DNA from 2 places in the Ferrimonas sp. YFM genome. Region 2 is predicted to be linked to the other one. Evidence: riboswitches for the same ligand, from Rfam matches in the RefSeq annotation. Region 2 holds a riboswitch; the other holds the start of a gene.
What was found. A riboswitch is a leader RNA that binds a small molecule or an ion and turns the genes downstream of it on or off. The one in region 2 is predicted to bind lysine.
Positions count from the first base shown of each region.

Region 1: another riboswitch for lysine. It lies ahead of lysC (lysine-sensitive aspartokinase 3); the one in region 2 lies ahead of QUE41_RS16835 (Na+/H+ antiporter NhaC family protein).

Region 1 is NZ_AP027368.1:3,847,590-3,855,498, reverse strand. Features, by position in the region: gene QUE41_RS17765 (SPOR domain-containing protein) at 1-1,932, opposite strand, end outside; gene QUE41_RS17760 (Hpt domain-containing protein) at 2,085-2,447, shown strand; gene arcA (two-component system response regulator ArcA) at 2,499-3,218, opposite strand; lysine riboswitch at 3,730-3,906, shown strand; gene lysC (lysine-sensitive aspartokinase 3) at 3,969-5,339, shown strand; gene QUE41_RS17745 (S8 family serine peptidase) at 5,408-7,909, opposite strand, start outside.
Region 2 is NZ_AP027368.1:3,649,828-3,657,736, forward strand. Features, by position in the region: gene QUE41_RS16825 (LysR family transcriptional regulator) at 1-85, shown strand, start outside; gene QUE41_RS16830 (thymidine kinase) at 207-785, opposite strand; gene QUE41_RS16835 (Na+/H+ antiporter NhaC family protein) at 922-2,505, opposite strand; lysine riboswitch at 2,595-2,792, opposite strand; gene QUE41_RS16840 (electron transfer flavoprotein subunit alpha/FixB family protein) at 2,882-3,808, opposite strand; gene QUE41_RS16845 (electron transfer flavoprotein subunit beta/FixA family protein) at 3,808-4,557, opposite strand; gene QUE41_RS16850 (H-NS histone family protein) at 4,869-5,267, shown strand; gene rcsF (Rcs stress response system protein RcsF) at 6,111-6,476, shown strand; gene tsaA (tRNA (N6-threonylcarbamoyladenosine(37)-N6)-methyltransferase TrmO) at 6,466-7,173, shown strand; gene QUE41_RS16865 (acyltransferase) at 7,170-7,778, shown strand; gene QUE41_RS16870 (sensor domain-containing diguanylate cyclase) at 7,791-7,909, opposite strand, start outside.

The DNA.
Region 1 (7,909 bases), 200 kb from region 2:
GGAGAAGCGGTGACCCAGGCCGAAACGACTCTTGCTGTCCAGAGGATCCCGGTAGTAGAGCTGGGTCTGGTTGTTGACGCCGCGCCAGGGACGCCAGCGCATGGTGGTCAGTACCTCCCCGATCCCTTCGCCGGTCTGATAATTCAGATGGCCGCTGAGGTTCCAGTCCCGCATCGGCGTGTCAAACAGCAGTTGTCCGGACAGGCGGCGCGACACGTCATCGAAGCTGGTGTCATAGGCCATATAATGGGTCAGGTTGAGCCCCGCGACCTGGGTACTGAGGCGGTTATTGAACAGGAAGCCGCTGCCCAGCTCCGTGTCCCTGAAGGCGGTGCCGAACTGGTATTGCAGGCCACCGGCCTGGGGCAGGGCCCCTTCGATCTCAAACCGGGTCGCCCGGCGGACCTCCACCAGTTCACCGGGATTGTTGCGACTGGATTGAAACTCACCGAAATCGTTGTGGGTCAGCCTCAGGCTGTGATCTGTGCCAAGCAGGGTCTGCCAGCCCAGGGCGAAGGCACTGTCGCCTTCCGCCTCCATGGCGGCTTCGGCAAACCAGGTGCTGTCGGCGAAGAAGCCGGTGGCCCGGGTGCTGAAGTAGTCCCGATTCTCTATGACGCCGTTCTCGCGAACACTCTGTTGGCTGTACCCCACTCCCAGGGTGAGGTTGTCGGTGAGGCCATAATCCACTCTGGCGTCATAGGCTCGCCGCAGTCCCAGGCTGGCCAGCTCGCTGTCGCTCTTGTGGGTGAACAGGTTGCTGGTCTGGTCTATATAGAAGCCGGAGTAGCTTACTTGGCCGGCCGCCAGGGTGGCACCGCCACTGTGAACCGTGCGTCGCCTCACCAGGTATTCGCCATTGGGACCGAACAGGTGCAGCTCGAACAGGTTGGATCCCTCCACCAGGGGCAGGTTGGTGAACTGGTAGTGGTTGTCCTGATCTGCGGTGGTGACCCGCATCAGGGCGCCATTTCGGTAGAGGTTGACCGACCAGCCTTCGGGGGCGTTGCCCTCGATGACGGTTCGGCCGAACCTGGCCTGGTCGCGCTGCTGGGCGTTGCCAAACACCACCCCCTGGCCCTCTATCTGGCCGTGGATCAGGTTGTCTCCAAAGTAGCGCACATCCCCGACCTGATAGCCGCCCAACTGAAAGGGCATCCACCCGTTCAGATCCCCCAGATCCCGGGAGACCCGCAGACGGAAGCGTTCATCCTCTCCCTGGGTACGGCCGGCGCTGAACTCATAGGAGTGCATGGCCAGGTCACCCTGGGCAAGCAGGTTGAACATGTAGTCTTCGGTGACATAATCTTCACCGGCCAGGTCAGCCTCTCCCTGCAGGTAGACCAGGGGCGGCGTGTAGATCTGGTAGTCGTGGGGGTGCTGAGGATCGAAACTGGTCTGGGTCAGGTCTTTCTGCTCATTGGGGTCGGCGGTGACCTGATTCAGGGTGATCGCCTGATCCACCGCAGGCATGGGGATCACCCCGGATGCGTTGATGGTCTGACGCAGGTTCTGAATGTTGAGGGTCAGAGGCAGCAGTTGCTGAATGAACTCCGGCGTCAGGTAGATATCCAGGTTGTCCCGCCCCCAGATCATCTCTGGGTCCACGGTGATCTGTTTGAGTCCCCGCCTGGCTTTGTCCTGATTGAGGTCCAACATCAGGTTGGCGTTCTCCCCCTGGATCCAGCCCGAGGCCGTCAGCGCCTGGGGATCCACCTTGACGTCGATGCCCAGTGATGCGGCCAGCCCCTGCAGGGGCAACAGCAGCTCTCCTCTGTAGAGGTAGACCGGAAGCTGATCGGTCAGCTGCACCCCTCTGGCGTGCAGGGTGAAGGGCCGAAGATTCTGATTGGGAAGGTCTATCTCTTGGGTGAAGGCGCCAACGCTGTAACAACTCAGCAACCCTGACAGGAATAGGCTAACAACTCGCATCAAACCAACTACGTTCGGTATATAACTGCCGGCGATGATAGCACCATTCATTCAGATTCATGGGTGTAAAACCAATAATTTACAATGGTGAAATTGTCCCTCTGTGATAACCTGTTTCCCTTAGGATGTGATGAGTTAGATGGAGTGTACGCATGACGGACGCAAGTACCGCTTCGCTGGATCTGCAGACCCTGGATGCCTATTGTGCTGCCATTGGCGCGGCGACCCTGCTAAAGAGTGTGGTGGTGTTTGAGCAGATGGCGCCCGAGTATCTGCAAACCATGGCCGCCGCCATGCAGAGCAAGGACAAGCCTCTGTTATGCAGCGAAGCCCATAAATTGAAGGGAGCCGCAGGCTCCGTGGGCCTGAAACGGATTCAGGAGTTGTCTCAGCAACTCCAGTGTGGCGATCTGCCTCAGTGGCAGGAGGGTCATGAGCAGTGGTATCAGCAGATTGAGCGACACCTGGAAGAGGATGTGGCCAGCCTCAAGCAGTACCTGAGCCAACGCAGTTAATCTGAGACACAAAAAAAGCCGCTGGAAAGCGGCTTTTTTTATGGCTGGGCCTTACTGGTTTTCCAGCTGGCCACAGAAGCGGTAACCTTCGCCGTGAATGGTGGCGATGATCTCCGGAGTCTCCGGGTGGCTCTCGAAGTGCTTGCGGATTCGACGGATGGTCACATCCACGGTGCGGTCGTGGGGCTTGAGCTCACGGCCGGTCATCTTCATCAGCAGGTCCGCACGGGAGAGGATCTTGCCTGGGTTCTCAACGAAGTGCAGCATGGCACGGAACTCACTGCGAGGCAGCTTGAAGGGTTCGCCACTGGGGCTGACCAGAGAACGGCTGTTGATCTCCAGGGACCAGCCATTGAACAGGTAGTGCTCCACCTGAGGCTTCTCTTCCGGTGCCTTGCTGGAACTGACGATGCGGTTCAGCAGGTTGCGGGCACGGATGGTCAGCTCCCGAGGGTTGAACGGCTTGGTGATGTAGTCATCGGCACCGATCTCCAGGCCGAGAATCTTATCAACTTCGTTGTCACGACCGGTGAGGAACATCAGGGCGATGTTGTTGTTCTCGCGCAGTTCGCGAGCCAGCAGCAGGCCGTTTTTACCCGGCAGGTTGATGTCCATGATCACCAGGTTAACCTTGTGCGCCTTGAGCACGTCGTGCATCTCGTCGCCATCTACGGCCTCGGATACCAGGTATCCTTCTGCTTCAAAAATACTTTTCAGTGTGTTTCGAGTGACGGCTTCGTCCTCGACAATCAAGATATGTGGATTTTGCATGATCAGCTACCTAAAGCCCATTTTAAACCAACCGTCCTGAACGGAGTCACTCTCCATTCGGGACAAGAATGCCTATGCAAATTCCTTTTCGGCGTGTAATAGCCCGATGCGCCAGCATTGGGGGAGCAGGACGAATTGGGATTCGCTCTGTTCATTTGAAGTTCCCAAAATACCGTATTTTGGCTCAAATGTTATCCGCAAATGTTAACAGAATCCGATTTCTGCCGACCGTGTCACATTTTGTGAAACTCACGGATGATTTTTGTTTCGGTCTGTCAGACCGAACGCCTAAAGGTGTCTGTAATGATAGACGAATTACAGTATTGTGCCCCGGCGGTAACGGCCCGGTGGCGGGGTGGGCCCGTTAAAACTGTGACCCGGCTTCCCGTAACGGGAGCTTAAGGGGTACATTACTTACTCAATCGTTTGACATTAAAACTGCATTAAGGTTTAGTGTCTGCAACCCTTTAGGTTTAGTTTTAACCAGACTCCCTGTCTGCAAGCTGAACCCAGGGCCAGAAGAGGTGCACTGCCCAGGCAGTTCCGGAGAGAGGGTCGGTCCTCTAAGACACGGAATCAGGGGGAGCAGTGCCGAGAGGGGGCCGGCGGCCGATCGCCACCCCTTCGGTCGATGGGGCTGAATCCCCATGACTGTCACCGTAAGATGTGGTGGAGAGCTTCTGGTCGCTTACGCCGTACCCTGCGTGTTGTCGATCCAGACTCTTCGAACAGTGATACAGGTTCGAAGTCATGAATAATCCTATACCTACCTTAACCGTCGCCAAGTTCGGCGGAACCTCAGTGGCCGACCTGACGGCGCTGAACCATTGTGCCGACATCATTCAGTCGGATCCTTCTGTTCGCCTGGTGGTGGTCAGTGCCGCCGCCGGCGTGACCAATCGCCTGGTGGAGCTGGCCTCCGGCAATCTGGACGAGTCCCGCCGACAGCTGTTGCTGAGAGAGGTGGCGGCCATCGAGTACGCCATGCTCGATCGTCTGGAGAATCCCGCCACCATTGCCGCCGAGCTCGATGGCTACCTGACCGAGATGGACCGGCTCTCCAAGGCCCTGAGTGACCAGCCCGGCTGCGCCGAGTCCATGGATAGGCTGCTCTCCATGGGGGAGCGCTGCTCCTCGCTGATGATGACCCAACTGCTCAGTCAGCGTGGGGTGGCTGCCCGCAACTTCGATGCCTGCCAGGTGATGCGCACCGATGACCACTTTGGCCGTGCCACACCGGAGATCGGCGCCATTGGCCGGCTGGCCGCAGAGAAGCTGGCGCCCTTGCTGGCGTCCCAGGTGGTGGTGACCCAGGGGTTCATCGGCAGCGACAGTGCCGGACGGGTGACCACCCTGGGACGGGGTGGATCGGACTTCAGCGCCGCCCTGATGGCGGAAGGGCTGGGGGCACAGACCCTGGCGATCTGGACCGATGTGGACGGCATCTACAGTTGTGACCCCAGAGTGGTGTCGGACGCCCGCCCCATCGAGGAGCTGAGTTTTAATGAGGCGGCAGAGATGGCCACCTTTGGCTCCAAGGTTCTGCACCCGGCCACCATACTGCCGGCGGTGCGCAGCGGCACCTCCGTGTTTGTCGGTTCCACCCGGGCGCCGGAGAACGGCGGTACCTGGATTCGCAATCGCTGCGACAGTAAGCCGGTGTTTCGCGCCCTGAGTCTGCGGCGTCAGCAAACCCTGCTGACCTGCCACAGCCTGAATATGCTCCATGCCCAGGGCTTCCTGGCGGAGCTGTTTGCCATCCTCGCCCGTCACCGCATCTCAGTGGATCTGATCACCACCTCCGAGGTGTCGGTAGCCCTGACTCTGGATCAGACCGGCTCGGATTCCAGCGGTCGTGCACTGATCTCCGACGCCCTGCTGGAGGAGCTCTCTCCCCTGTGTCGGGTGGAGGTGGAGCAGGATCTGGCCCTGGTGGCGGTGATCGGCAATCACATCGCCCATACCGCAGGCATCGGTCTCAAGGTGCTGGAGGCGATGTCAGGCAGCAATGTGCGGATGATTTGCCAGGGCGCCAGTGCCCATAATCTCTGCTTCCTGGTGAAGGGGGAGGAGGGGGAGGCCGTGGTCAGGCGGCTGCACCGGAGTCTGTTGCCAGCCTAAGCGGCAAGCCGGTATGAGGGACAAAAAAAGGGGAGCCAGACGGCTCCCCTTTTCAGTTCAGGTTTGGCTTAGGCCAGCTTACGGCGACGCAGCAGCGCCAGGCCGGAGAGGGCCAGGGCCAGGAAGCCGAAGCTGGAGGAGTCGCTGTCTCCGCCCTGAGCTTTGGTCATGGTGATCACCACTTCGCCCTTGTTGCTTTCAAGCTCACCGTCGCTGGCGACCACGCTGAAGGTGGCTTGCTTGCCGGCGCCGTCGGCGGGCAGGGTGAACTGGACGCGGCCACCGTTGGTGCTGAAGGAGACGGCGTCACCACCGGTCTGTTCAACGCTCCAGCTGAGGCTGTCTCCGTCCACGTCGCTGCTGATGCTGCTCAGTTCCAGGAACAGGTTGGTGCGGGCGGCACCGGAGAGCTCGGTGGTTTCGGCAACCACGGGGGCATCGTTTACCGCGGCAACGTTCAGCATCACCTTGGCTTCACCCGCAGGCAGGTCACCATCGGTCAGGGTGTAGCTGAAGCTGTCACTGCCGTTGAAGTCCTTGTTGGGGGTGTAGGTGAAGGTGCCGTCGTCCGCCAGGGTCAGGGTGCCGTTGGCTGGCTCAGACTTGATGGCTGGCGTCAGGTCACCGGTGCTCTCAACGCTGAACTGGCGTACGGCCATCTGCTCAATGCCACCGGCAGCGGCGGTCAGCTCAACCACCTTGGTGGCGCTGTCGCTGTCGTTGTCGGTCACGGTGAACTCCATGGCGGCGTCTTCGGTGACGGCGATGCTGTCATCGGCCGCGGCGCCAGTCTCATCCAGCATCAGGTCGAAGCTGAAATCGATGTTGCCACCGGCCAGGCCGGATACACCGTACAGATCGTCGGCTGCAGGGGTGGTGCCAGCACCATCGAAGTGCAGGTTCACACCGGCAGAAGCGTTGCTGTTCTCGGCGCCGATGGTCAGATCCGCAGGCAGGCTGTCCACCTTGAGGTACTGATACAGAACCGCTTCGTCTTCGGTCAGGCTGATCCACACCTGGAAGGTGTAGCTGTTGTCGGAGCTGTCGCCGTACACCTTGGCGTCGGCCCACTCAACCACCAGCCAGTCGGGGCCGGAGGCACCAACGATGCTCCAGTAGACGTTACCGCCACCGGCGGTGTCGGCATCGCCACCCTTAAGATCCAGATCGGTCCAGAAGGGCGCCAGGATGTTGTTCGGTTGGTTGGCGTCGGGCAACTGGCGGTTCAGCCAGGTGCCTGAGGTGTTGCCACCGCCTACCAGCACGATGCCGTTGGTGGACACGGTCACATAGTCGTACTCCTGACCCAGGTACTTGAACTTCAGGTCAGCGACCGACAGATCCAGGTTGAAGGCGGACTCGTCACAGCTGCCGGAACAGGCGGCCGGGCGGCCTGCGGCGCTGGGGCTGTAGGCCAGGCCGCCGTCGATCTTATTGATCAGCACCTGAGGCTTGCCCAGGTTACCGGCCCAGGTGATGGTGCCGTTGTCTTCGTCCACGTTGTAGCTGGTGGTGGCGGCGCGGGCGCCGTCCAGCTTGGCGGAATCTTCCACCATAGAGGTGCCCTGAGGCAGCTTGGCGGTGATGGTTACCAGCTGGTCTTCACTGAAGTCGGCGTTTTCGAAGTGGGTATCGATGCTCACCGACTGATCCGAGGTGGTGCCTTCGGCGGTCACCGCAATGTTGCTGCCGGTGGCGTCCATGTTCTGGATCACCAGAGGCAGGTGGGCCTGATCGTCGTTGATGCGTACTTGGCCAAACAGCCAGTCGCCCTGCTGGGCCAGGCTGCCGTCGACGGTGAAGCCAATCTTGGCACTGCCACCTCCGGCCAGGGTGATGGCGTCTACGTCGAAGTCGATGTCGGCGCCGCTCAGAGAGCCACTGAGGTAGTAGGTCTTCTCGTCGCTGCCCGCATCGCGCTTGTCATAGATGTGAAACTCAAACTCACACTCCTTCACACAGGCGGCGTCCACCAGAGAGGGTTTGGAGAAGGTGATCTCGGCCTGGATGGCATCGGCTACTTCCAGACGACCGGCACCGGCGTCGAAGGCGTCAGCGGTGGTCACGGCATCATCTTTGCGCAGGCCGGAATCCTTGGTGGAGGAGGTCAGGGCGGTCTTGATGTCTACTGCGGACCAGTCCGGGTGAGCCTGTTTCATCAGGGCGGCGGCGCCGGCCACATGGGGGCTGGCCATGGAGGTACCACTGATGGCGGCGAAGGTGGCACCGTCGCTGCCCGGATCATCAGGAGACCAGGCGGAGAGGATGTCGGTGCCCGGGGCAGCCAGATCCGGCTTGAGGATGCTGGAGTCGCCGTTGGGGCCTCGGGATGAGGTGCCGGACTGGATGTCGGCGTAGTCGGGGTTAACCAGAGCCTGGGTGGCCTGGCCAACGGTCAGGTTGATGGCGCTGTCGCCGGCGCCTTCGATGGCGGCGACCACGGCGGTGCCGTCGGCCTGATCAATCATCACCGCGGGGATGGTGCCATCGTCCATGGACATGGTGATGGGCTGTCCGGCGCGGTTGTTGTAGACCACAAGGCCAATGGCGCCGGCTTCGGCTGCGTTGTT
Region 2 (7,909 bases):
GACCTACCTGAAGAAGATGGAAGACAGCAAGGCCAACCGTTGGCTGCGTGATCAGGTCAAAGAGACCCTTAGCAAGATTCGCTGATCTCTCCGCAGGAAAGGACTCCTGCCCTCCCCTCCCGAAACACCGCCACTTTATTCTCTCTCAGCAAGCAGCAGAAAAAGAAACAGCAGCCGAAGCTGCCGTATCTCATTGCGTCTGATGCTCAGTCCCAGGCCAGTTCCCGGTAGTGGGTCCGGCACATGGAAACATAGCTGTCATTGCCACCGATATGCACCTGATCGCCATTGCGAACCGGCTTGCCTTCCCCATCCATGCGGACCACCATGTTGGCCTTGCGGCCACAGTGGCAAATGGTTTTCAGCTCCACCAGCTTGTCCGCCCAGGCCAACAGGTAATGGGAGCCCTCGAACAGCTCACCCTGAAAATCGGTACGCAGGCCGTAACAGAGTACCGGGATATCCATCTTGTCCACCAGATAGGTCAATTGACGTACCTGCTCCTTGGTGAGGAACTGACACTCATCAACCAACAGGCAGTTGACCTGCTGCTGCTCATTGCGCTCCAGAACCATGGTCAGGAGATCATCCTCACGACGGTAGATCAGCGCATCTGAAGAGAGGCCGATACGGGAGGTCACCTTGCCCACCCCGTAGCGATCATCCAGACCGGCGGTCATCACCAGCACCTCCATGCCGCGCTCGCGATAGTTATAAGCGGACTGCAGCAAAGAGGTGGATTTTCCGGCATTCATGGCCGAATAGTAGAAGTAGAGTTGAGCCAAAATTCTTCCCCCTGAAAAATTCTCGGACAGTCTAACCAAAAGGCCGGATCCGGACCAGAGTTAACCGCCTGAAACTGTGCGCCGGCTCGACGCTCTCTGCATAAAGAAAGCCCCGCTAAGCGGGGCTCATTTAACGTTACTCGGTGACCGCCGTCGTCCTGTTCGGCGCGCACAGGCGTCTGAGCACTAAGACCACCAGCAACAGGCCCAGGGTGGCCGTGGCAAAGCCCAGCACCACCGACCCGGTCATCCCCAGCACCAGGTAGCCCGCCAGGGAGATCACCGCCGTCAGCACCGCATAGGGCAACTGAGTGGTGACGTGGTCGATGTGGTGACAACCCGCTCCGGTGGAGGAGAGGATGGTGGTATCTGAGATGGGCGAGCAGTGATCACCGAATACCGCCCCGGCCAGCACCGAGGAGAGCATGGGCAGCATCAGTGCCAGATCCACCGCTTCCGCCATATTGGCGGCGATGGGCAGCATGATGGCGAAGGTGCCCCAGCTGGTGCCGGTGGCGAATGCGGCAAACCCGCTGAGGACAAACAGCAGCGCCGGCAAAGACCAGGCGGGCAGGTTGCCCTGGGCCAGGGAGGCCATGTACTCACCGGTGTTGAGATCGCTGATGATACCGGCAATGGTCCAGGCAAACAGCAGGATATAAATAGCAGGCAACATCGACTTGGTGCCGCTGATCACCGCCTTCACCATATAGCCCACGGGCACACCCTGCATCAGGCTGAACATCAGGGTGAAGATCACCCCGGCCAGGCCGGAGTAGAACAGGGACCAGGCCACATCGGTGTTTTCGAAGGCGCCGATCAGGCTGAAGGCTTTACCGTCGGCGGCCAGGGCCTGATTACCGGAGAACAGCATCAGGGCGACGGTGATGGCGATCAAAAAGCCGATGGGCGCCACCAGCCCGGCCACCCGACCGTTGTCCGCTTCCGGCAGATCCAGCTCCTCACCGGGGGGCACGCCGCGGGACTCCTCCCACAACTGACCGGCACGGGCACGCTGCTCGGCCCGGGCCAGGGCACCGAAGTCCAGGCCAAAGTAGACCACCGCCAGCAGCAGCAGGAAGGCGAAGATGGCGTAGAAGTTCATGGGCACCATCTGAATAAAGGCACTCAGGTAGCCGATCTCCGTCATGCCGTGGGTGGTGAGCAGGCCACCGATCAGGGCGATGATGTACGCTCCCCAGGAGGAGATGGGGGAGATCACGCAGATGGGCGCCGAGGTGGAGTCGATGCAGTAGGCCAGCTTCTCCCGGGACACCTTGTAATGATCGGTCACCGGCCGGGCCACGGAGCCCACCACCAGGGTATTGAAGTAGTCATCGATGAAAATCACCACGCCCAGCGCCATGGTCATCAGCTTGGCATCCCGCCCGGAGCGAATCCGCTTGCGGGCCCAGGCGGCAAAGGCCCGGGTCGCGCCGGAGACGGAGATCAGGGCGGTCATGATCCCCAGCAACACCAGAAATCCCAGGGTGTAGAGGTTCCAGGCGGCAGGCGCGCCATCGTCCCACACCAGGGTCAGGGCCCGGCCGGAGAGCTCGGACAGCGCCGTCATGGGCGCAAAGTCCACCAGCATCAGGGTGCCCAGCAGAATACCCAGCCCGAGGGAGAGCAACACCTTGCGGGTCATGATCGCCATCCCAATGGCAACCAGGGGAGGCAGAAGAGAGAGTGCCGAATCGGCGTAACTAATTAAGGCCATCGTTATCTTATCGTTGTGGATTAGCGATGGAGGCAACTGACACGACTGTGCGTCGAGGGAGGGATATGCAGAGAATAGAAACCCACCGTCCTTTCAGTAGCGCTCCATAGTAAAAAAGCATCCGAGCTCCTCTCGGAATTTACTATGGCAGTGCTGCTCCTGTTAAAAGCAGCCCCAGCGGCCAGGGATGATGCCCTGCCCACTTCGGCATCGACTCCTTTCCACCGGCGTCGTCGGGTATCAACCTCGACCGGCGTACTGATAGGCGATGCGCCTCTACCTAAATCGGTACTCGCAAAAAGCGAAGGCGGCATTCTAACCGCAAGTGTCCCTCACTTGTCCGGCAGATGCCGCCATAATGTGAGTTAAATCACATTTATAACAGTTCTGTGAGCTTAGGAACAGCCTCAAACAGGTCTGCTTCCAGGCCATAATCGGCAATCTGGAATATAGGCGCGTCCGGGTCCTTGTTGATCGCCACGATCACCTTGGACTCTTTCATCCCCGCCAGGTGCTGAATGGCACCGGAGATCCCCACGGCGATGTAGAGATCCGGGGCAACGATCTTGCCTGTCTGACCCACCTGCAGATCGTTGGCCACGAAGCCTGCGTCTACGGCTGCCCTGGATGCGCCGATGGCGGCACCCAGCTTGTCCGCCAGCTGTTCGATCAGGGCAAAGTTCTCACCGCTGCCCAGTCCACGGCCTCCGGAGATCACCACCCGCGCCGCACCCAGTTCAGGGCGCTCGGACTCAACCAGTTCCTCGCCGACAAACTGGGTCAACTCGCTCGACTTGACGCTGTCCAGGGCATGAATTTCCGCCGGTGCCTGCTCAGCCACCGCATCGAAGGCACTGGTCCTGATGGTCAGTACCTTCTTCTCATCCAGGCTCTGCACCGTCGCCAGGGCATTGCCCGCATAGATGGGACGGACGAAGGTATCGTCAGACTCGATGGCAATGACATCGGAGTGCTGTGCCACGTCCAGCAGGGCCGCAACCCGGGGCAACATATCCTTACCCTTGGCGCTGGCTGCCGCCAGAATGTGGCTGTAATCAGCGGCCAGTTCCAGCACCAGGTCGGCCACAGGCTCCGCCATCTGGTGGGCGTAGGCCGCGTTATCCGCCACCAGTACCTTGGTGATGCCGGCGAGCTTGGCGCCCTGCTCTGCGGCGGTCGCGGCGTTGTCGCTGGCCACCAGCAGATGAAGGTCCTGCCCCAGTGCCGATGCGGCACCCACCACCTTGGCACAATCGGCACTCAGGCCCTGCTTATCTACTTCTGCAATAATGAGGATCGCCATTACACCACCTTCGCTTCATTCTTCAGCTTATCCACCAGCTCTTCCACTGAGCCCACCATGACGCCGCCGCTGCGCTCAGCGGGCGCGGTCACTTTCAACGTCTTCTGATGAGACCCCAACTGCAATTCAAAATCTGCCACAGTCACGATATCCAGAGGCTTTCGCTTGGCTTTCATGATATTGGGCAGGGAAGCATACCTGGGTTCATTGAGACGCAGATCCGCCGACACCACGGCGGGCAGCTTCAGGCTCAGGGTCTGGATACCACCGTCAATTTCGCGGGCCACCTTAATCTGATCGCCGTCCACGTCCACACTGGAGGCAAAGGTGGCCTGACCCATACCGGCCAGCGCCGCGGTCATCTGAGCGGTCTGGTTGTTGTCACCGTCGATGGACTGTTTGCCGAAGAGCACCAGAGAGGGCTGCTCCTTGTCAATCACCGCCTTAAGCACCTTGGCGACAGAGAGGGGTTCCAGGGCATCATCATGCTCCACCAGAATCCCCCTGTCTGCACCCAGCGCCATGGCAGTGCGCAGCTGTTCCTGTGCCACCTTGAGGCCAATAGACACTGCAATAATCTCATCAGCGTGGCCTTTTTCCTTCAGCCTTACCGCTTCCTCTACTGCGATCTCGCAGAAGGGGTTGATCGCCATCTTCAGATTGGCCAACTCGACATCGGTCTCGTCTGCCTTAACCCTTACTTTTACATAGGGGTCGACCACCCGCTTAATGGGAACCAGAATCTTCATAGTACGTCCTTTGTTGAGCGCCGGATTCGACTTTGCCTAACACTGCTCACCACTCTAATTACTGTTGACGTTAACGTCAACCTGAACCAAGGTCGCAAGGCCCCCAGGCGACGGCGAATCCGGCTCAGGAGAGTTTCAGATGACTTTTAAAAAGGAAGATGAACTTTAACAAAAGTAAAATGTCATCATTTGGGAATGCAAAACTCTATTTAATCGCTAAATTAATCGGAATATTTTGCAGACAAGTAATATTTTGCATGCTAGTCTAAACACTGATCTATATACACACTCATATTTAGGTTGATTCAACGATGGCTGATTTCCTCGAAATTTTGACTCACGGTCGCCGCTTGAAGGCTCAAGTTAAAGAGCTGGAGCTGGATGAACTGAAAGACGTAATTGCTAAACTTCAAAAGATTGCTGATGAGCGCGAAGCGGAAGCTGAGGCTGAAGAAGCCGCTCAAGCTGAGCGTCTGGCGAAAATTGAAGCAATTCGTAAGCAACTGGCCGAAGACGGTATTAGTGTTGACGAGCTGAATGCACTGGAAGGTGCTGCTCCTCGTCGCAAGCGTGCTCCTCGCCCTGCCAAATACCAAATTGAAGTAGATGGCGAGATGATTACCTGGACCGGTCAAGGCCGTACTCCTAAGGCAATCAAGGAAAAGCTGGACCAAGGCCACTCTCTGGAAGAGTTCCTGATCGAGCAATAAACTACAGTTTCCTGAAAAAGCGGTCGCCTATGGCGGCCGCTTTTTTTTGTCTGCGGGTAATAGAGGGCAGCGCTTAGCAGCGCCGATATATAGTATTCCAGGAGGATATAAAGACCCACCCAGCACGACATGGATAAAATCCTTTATAATCATGCACTAAACTCATATCCCTCCTCAGCCATTAGCCCCTTTGCCCCGGCCCCTATATCGTGCAGAAGGGTATTAACGCCCACCCGATGCCCCGATAAGTCAGGGTGTATGCCCTCGGAGGATGTGACATTTCAATTACGTAGATTGAACCGGGATAAAAGCGAAGCTGAATTTAAGCTGAATATACTTATGCTACGGCTACGATATCGAAGAATAGAAACCTTTGATGACCAGATGTCACCACCGGGCAGTGCTTTATTGAGCTCAACAAGGTCAGTTTGACCCTTTCAATTCAGCACTTTTGTAAACCTTTGTTGAGCATGACTCATCACCACCAAGTTCTCCGGGGGGCATACCATGGCTATTTCCACACTCTTTTAAGAGCAAGGCGATTTTGAAGTAACCAAATGTTAACTCCTGCTTCCTATATGAGGAGGCATAAGCTCAGCTCTCTTTTAGCTCTCCCTTTAACCCACCTAAGGACAGCCATCATTCCAATGGCTATTCTTTACCAGGTTAACCCGGCAACTAAAGAAGACTCATTGGTCAATTTTGCACCAGCATCGAATGTCATACTCACCAGTGGCAAGTTATAAGCCGGCATTATATTTCAGTCCGGAGCCCCTCAGACTTTCTCAGGCCACATATACGCTGTGTTACACTAAGGCGATAAAAGCACCAAAGAGATCCCCCATGAGACACTCCATCATCGCCACACTCTTGTTACTTGGCGGCTGTAGTGCCAATTTCGAGTTCAACAGTAATCTGGACTCCGAGGCAACCCGCGACTATTTCAAAGCCGGTCAGGTTGCCCTGTATCAGGGCGAGGCACCACCTCCGGGTAAGGATCTCGGTTGGCTGGAGGCCACCAGCTGCCAGCAGAGAGAATCCGACCCCGCCGCCAGCCCGGCGGATGCCCGCACTCAGCTGCGTCGCAAGGCTGCAGAATTGGGGGGCAATGCCCTGTGGGTAAGCCGCTGCGCATCTCTGCCCGCCGATGACCACTGTCTCTCGGCCATCACCTGCTACGGCCAGGCCTTGGAGCAATATGAAGATTGAGATTGAGCCGGTCGCCATCTGCCGCTCCCCCTATAAGCAGAAATTTGCCATCCCCCGACAACCTCGCCTGGTGCCCGCGGCCCTGGGCCGCCTGGAGCTGCAGGGTGAGTGCAACAACCCGTATCTGCTCAGAGGGCTGGAGCAGTTCGATACCCTTTGGTTGATCTTTGCCTTCCACGAAAACCTGGCACAGGGATGGAAGCCCACGGTTCGGCCCCCCAGACTGGGCGGCAACACCCGGGTCGGAGTTTTTGCCACCCGGGCCACCTTCAGGCCCAACGGCCTGGGGTTGTCGGCGGTCAAACTGAAAGGGGTTGGCCAGCACAAGGGCCAATACTACATAGACGTTGAGGGCATAGATCTGCTGGATGGCACCCCCATCTACGACATCAAACCCTACATCCCCTACTCCGACGCCCTGCCTGACGCAGCGGGAGGGTTCGCCCAGGAGGCGCCGCCCGCCATGCCAATGGAGGTCAGCCCTCAGGGCAAGGCGGCTTTGGCAAGGGCCGAAGCCCTCTGCCCAGGCTTCACTGAGCTGGCCTCCCAGGTTCTGGCCCAGGACCCTCGTCCCGGCTACAAAAAGGAGGAGGGGGAGCGGGTCTATGGCGTTCAGCTGCATCAGTTTGATCTGCGCTGGCAGGTAAAGGAGGGGCGCAACCTGGTGGTGGATGTGGTGCCTCTGGAGAACTCATGAGTGAGCGTTACCGACAGCAGCACAAGCGGCGCCTGAACTGGATGCCCTGGCTCTACTACCGCCTCAAGCCCAAACACCTGGAGTGGGCTCGCCCCTGGCAGGATGAGCTGCAACGAGAGCTGGAGTCGATGGAGAGTGTCAGCTTTGGCCAGAACTGTTTTCTGGCCGAGGAGTGCGCCATCTTTGCCGAGCCCGGACGGGAGGTGAAGATCGGCGACCGCTGCATGCTGGCCACCGGCAGCTTCCTCCATGGCCCCATCACCCTGGGAAACGAGGTCAGCATCAACCATGGTTGCAGCCTGGATGGTGGCCGAGCCGGCCTGACCATCGGCGACCAAAGCCGCCTGGCCAATAACGTCAGCATCTATGCCTTTAATCACGGCATGGAGCTGGACCGCCCCCTCTACCAGCAGGGGGTCAGCTCCAAGGGGGTCACCATAGGCAAGGATGTGTGGATCGGCGCCAGAGTCAGCATCGTCGACGGCGTCTCCATAGGGGATCACGCCGTGATCGGCATGGGCGCCGTGGTGACCAAAGATGTGCCGCCCTATGCCAAGGTGGCGGGCAACCCGGCCCGCATCATAGGGGATCGCCGGGACACATAAGGAAGCGGCCGCCTATCCCAGGCTCAGATCGCCCCGTTCCTGATTGTGGTAAGCCACCTGATTACGCCCCTGGCTCTTCGCCTTATACAGGGCCTTATCCGCCAGCTCAAAGAACTGCTCCGGAGTCTGGT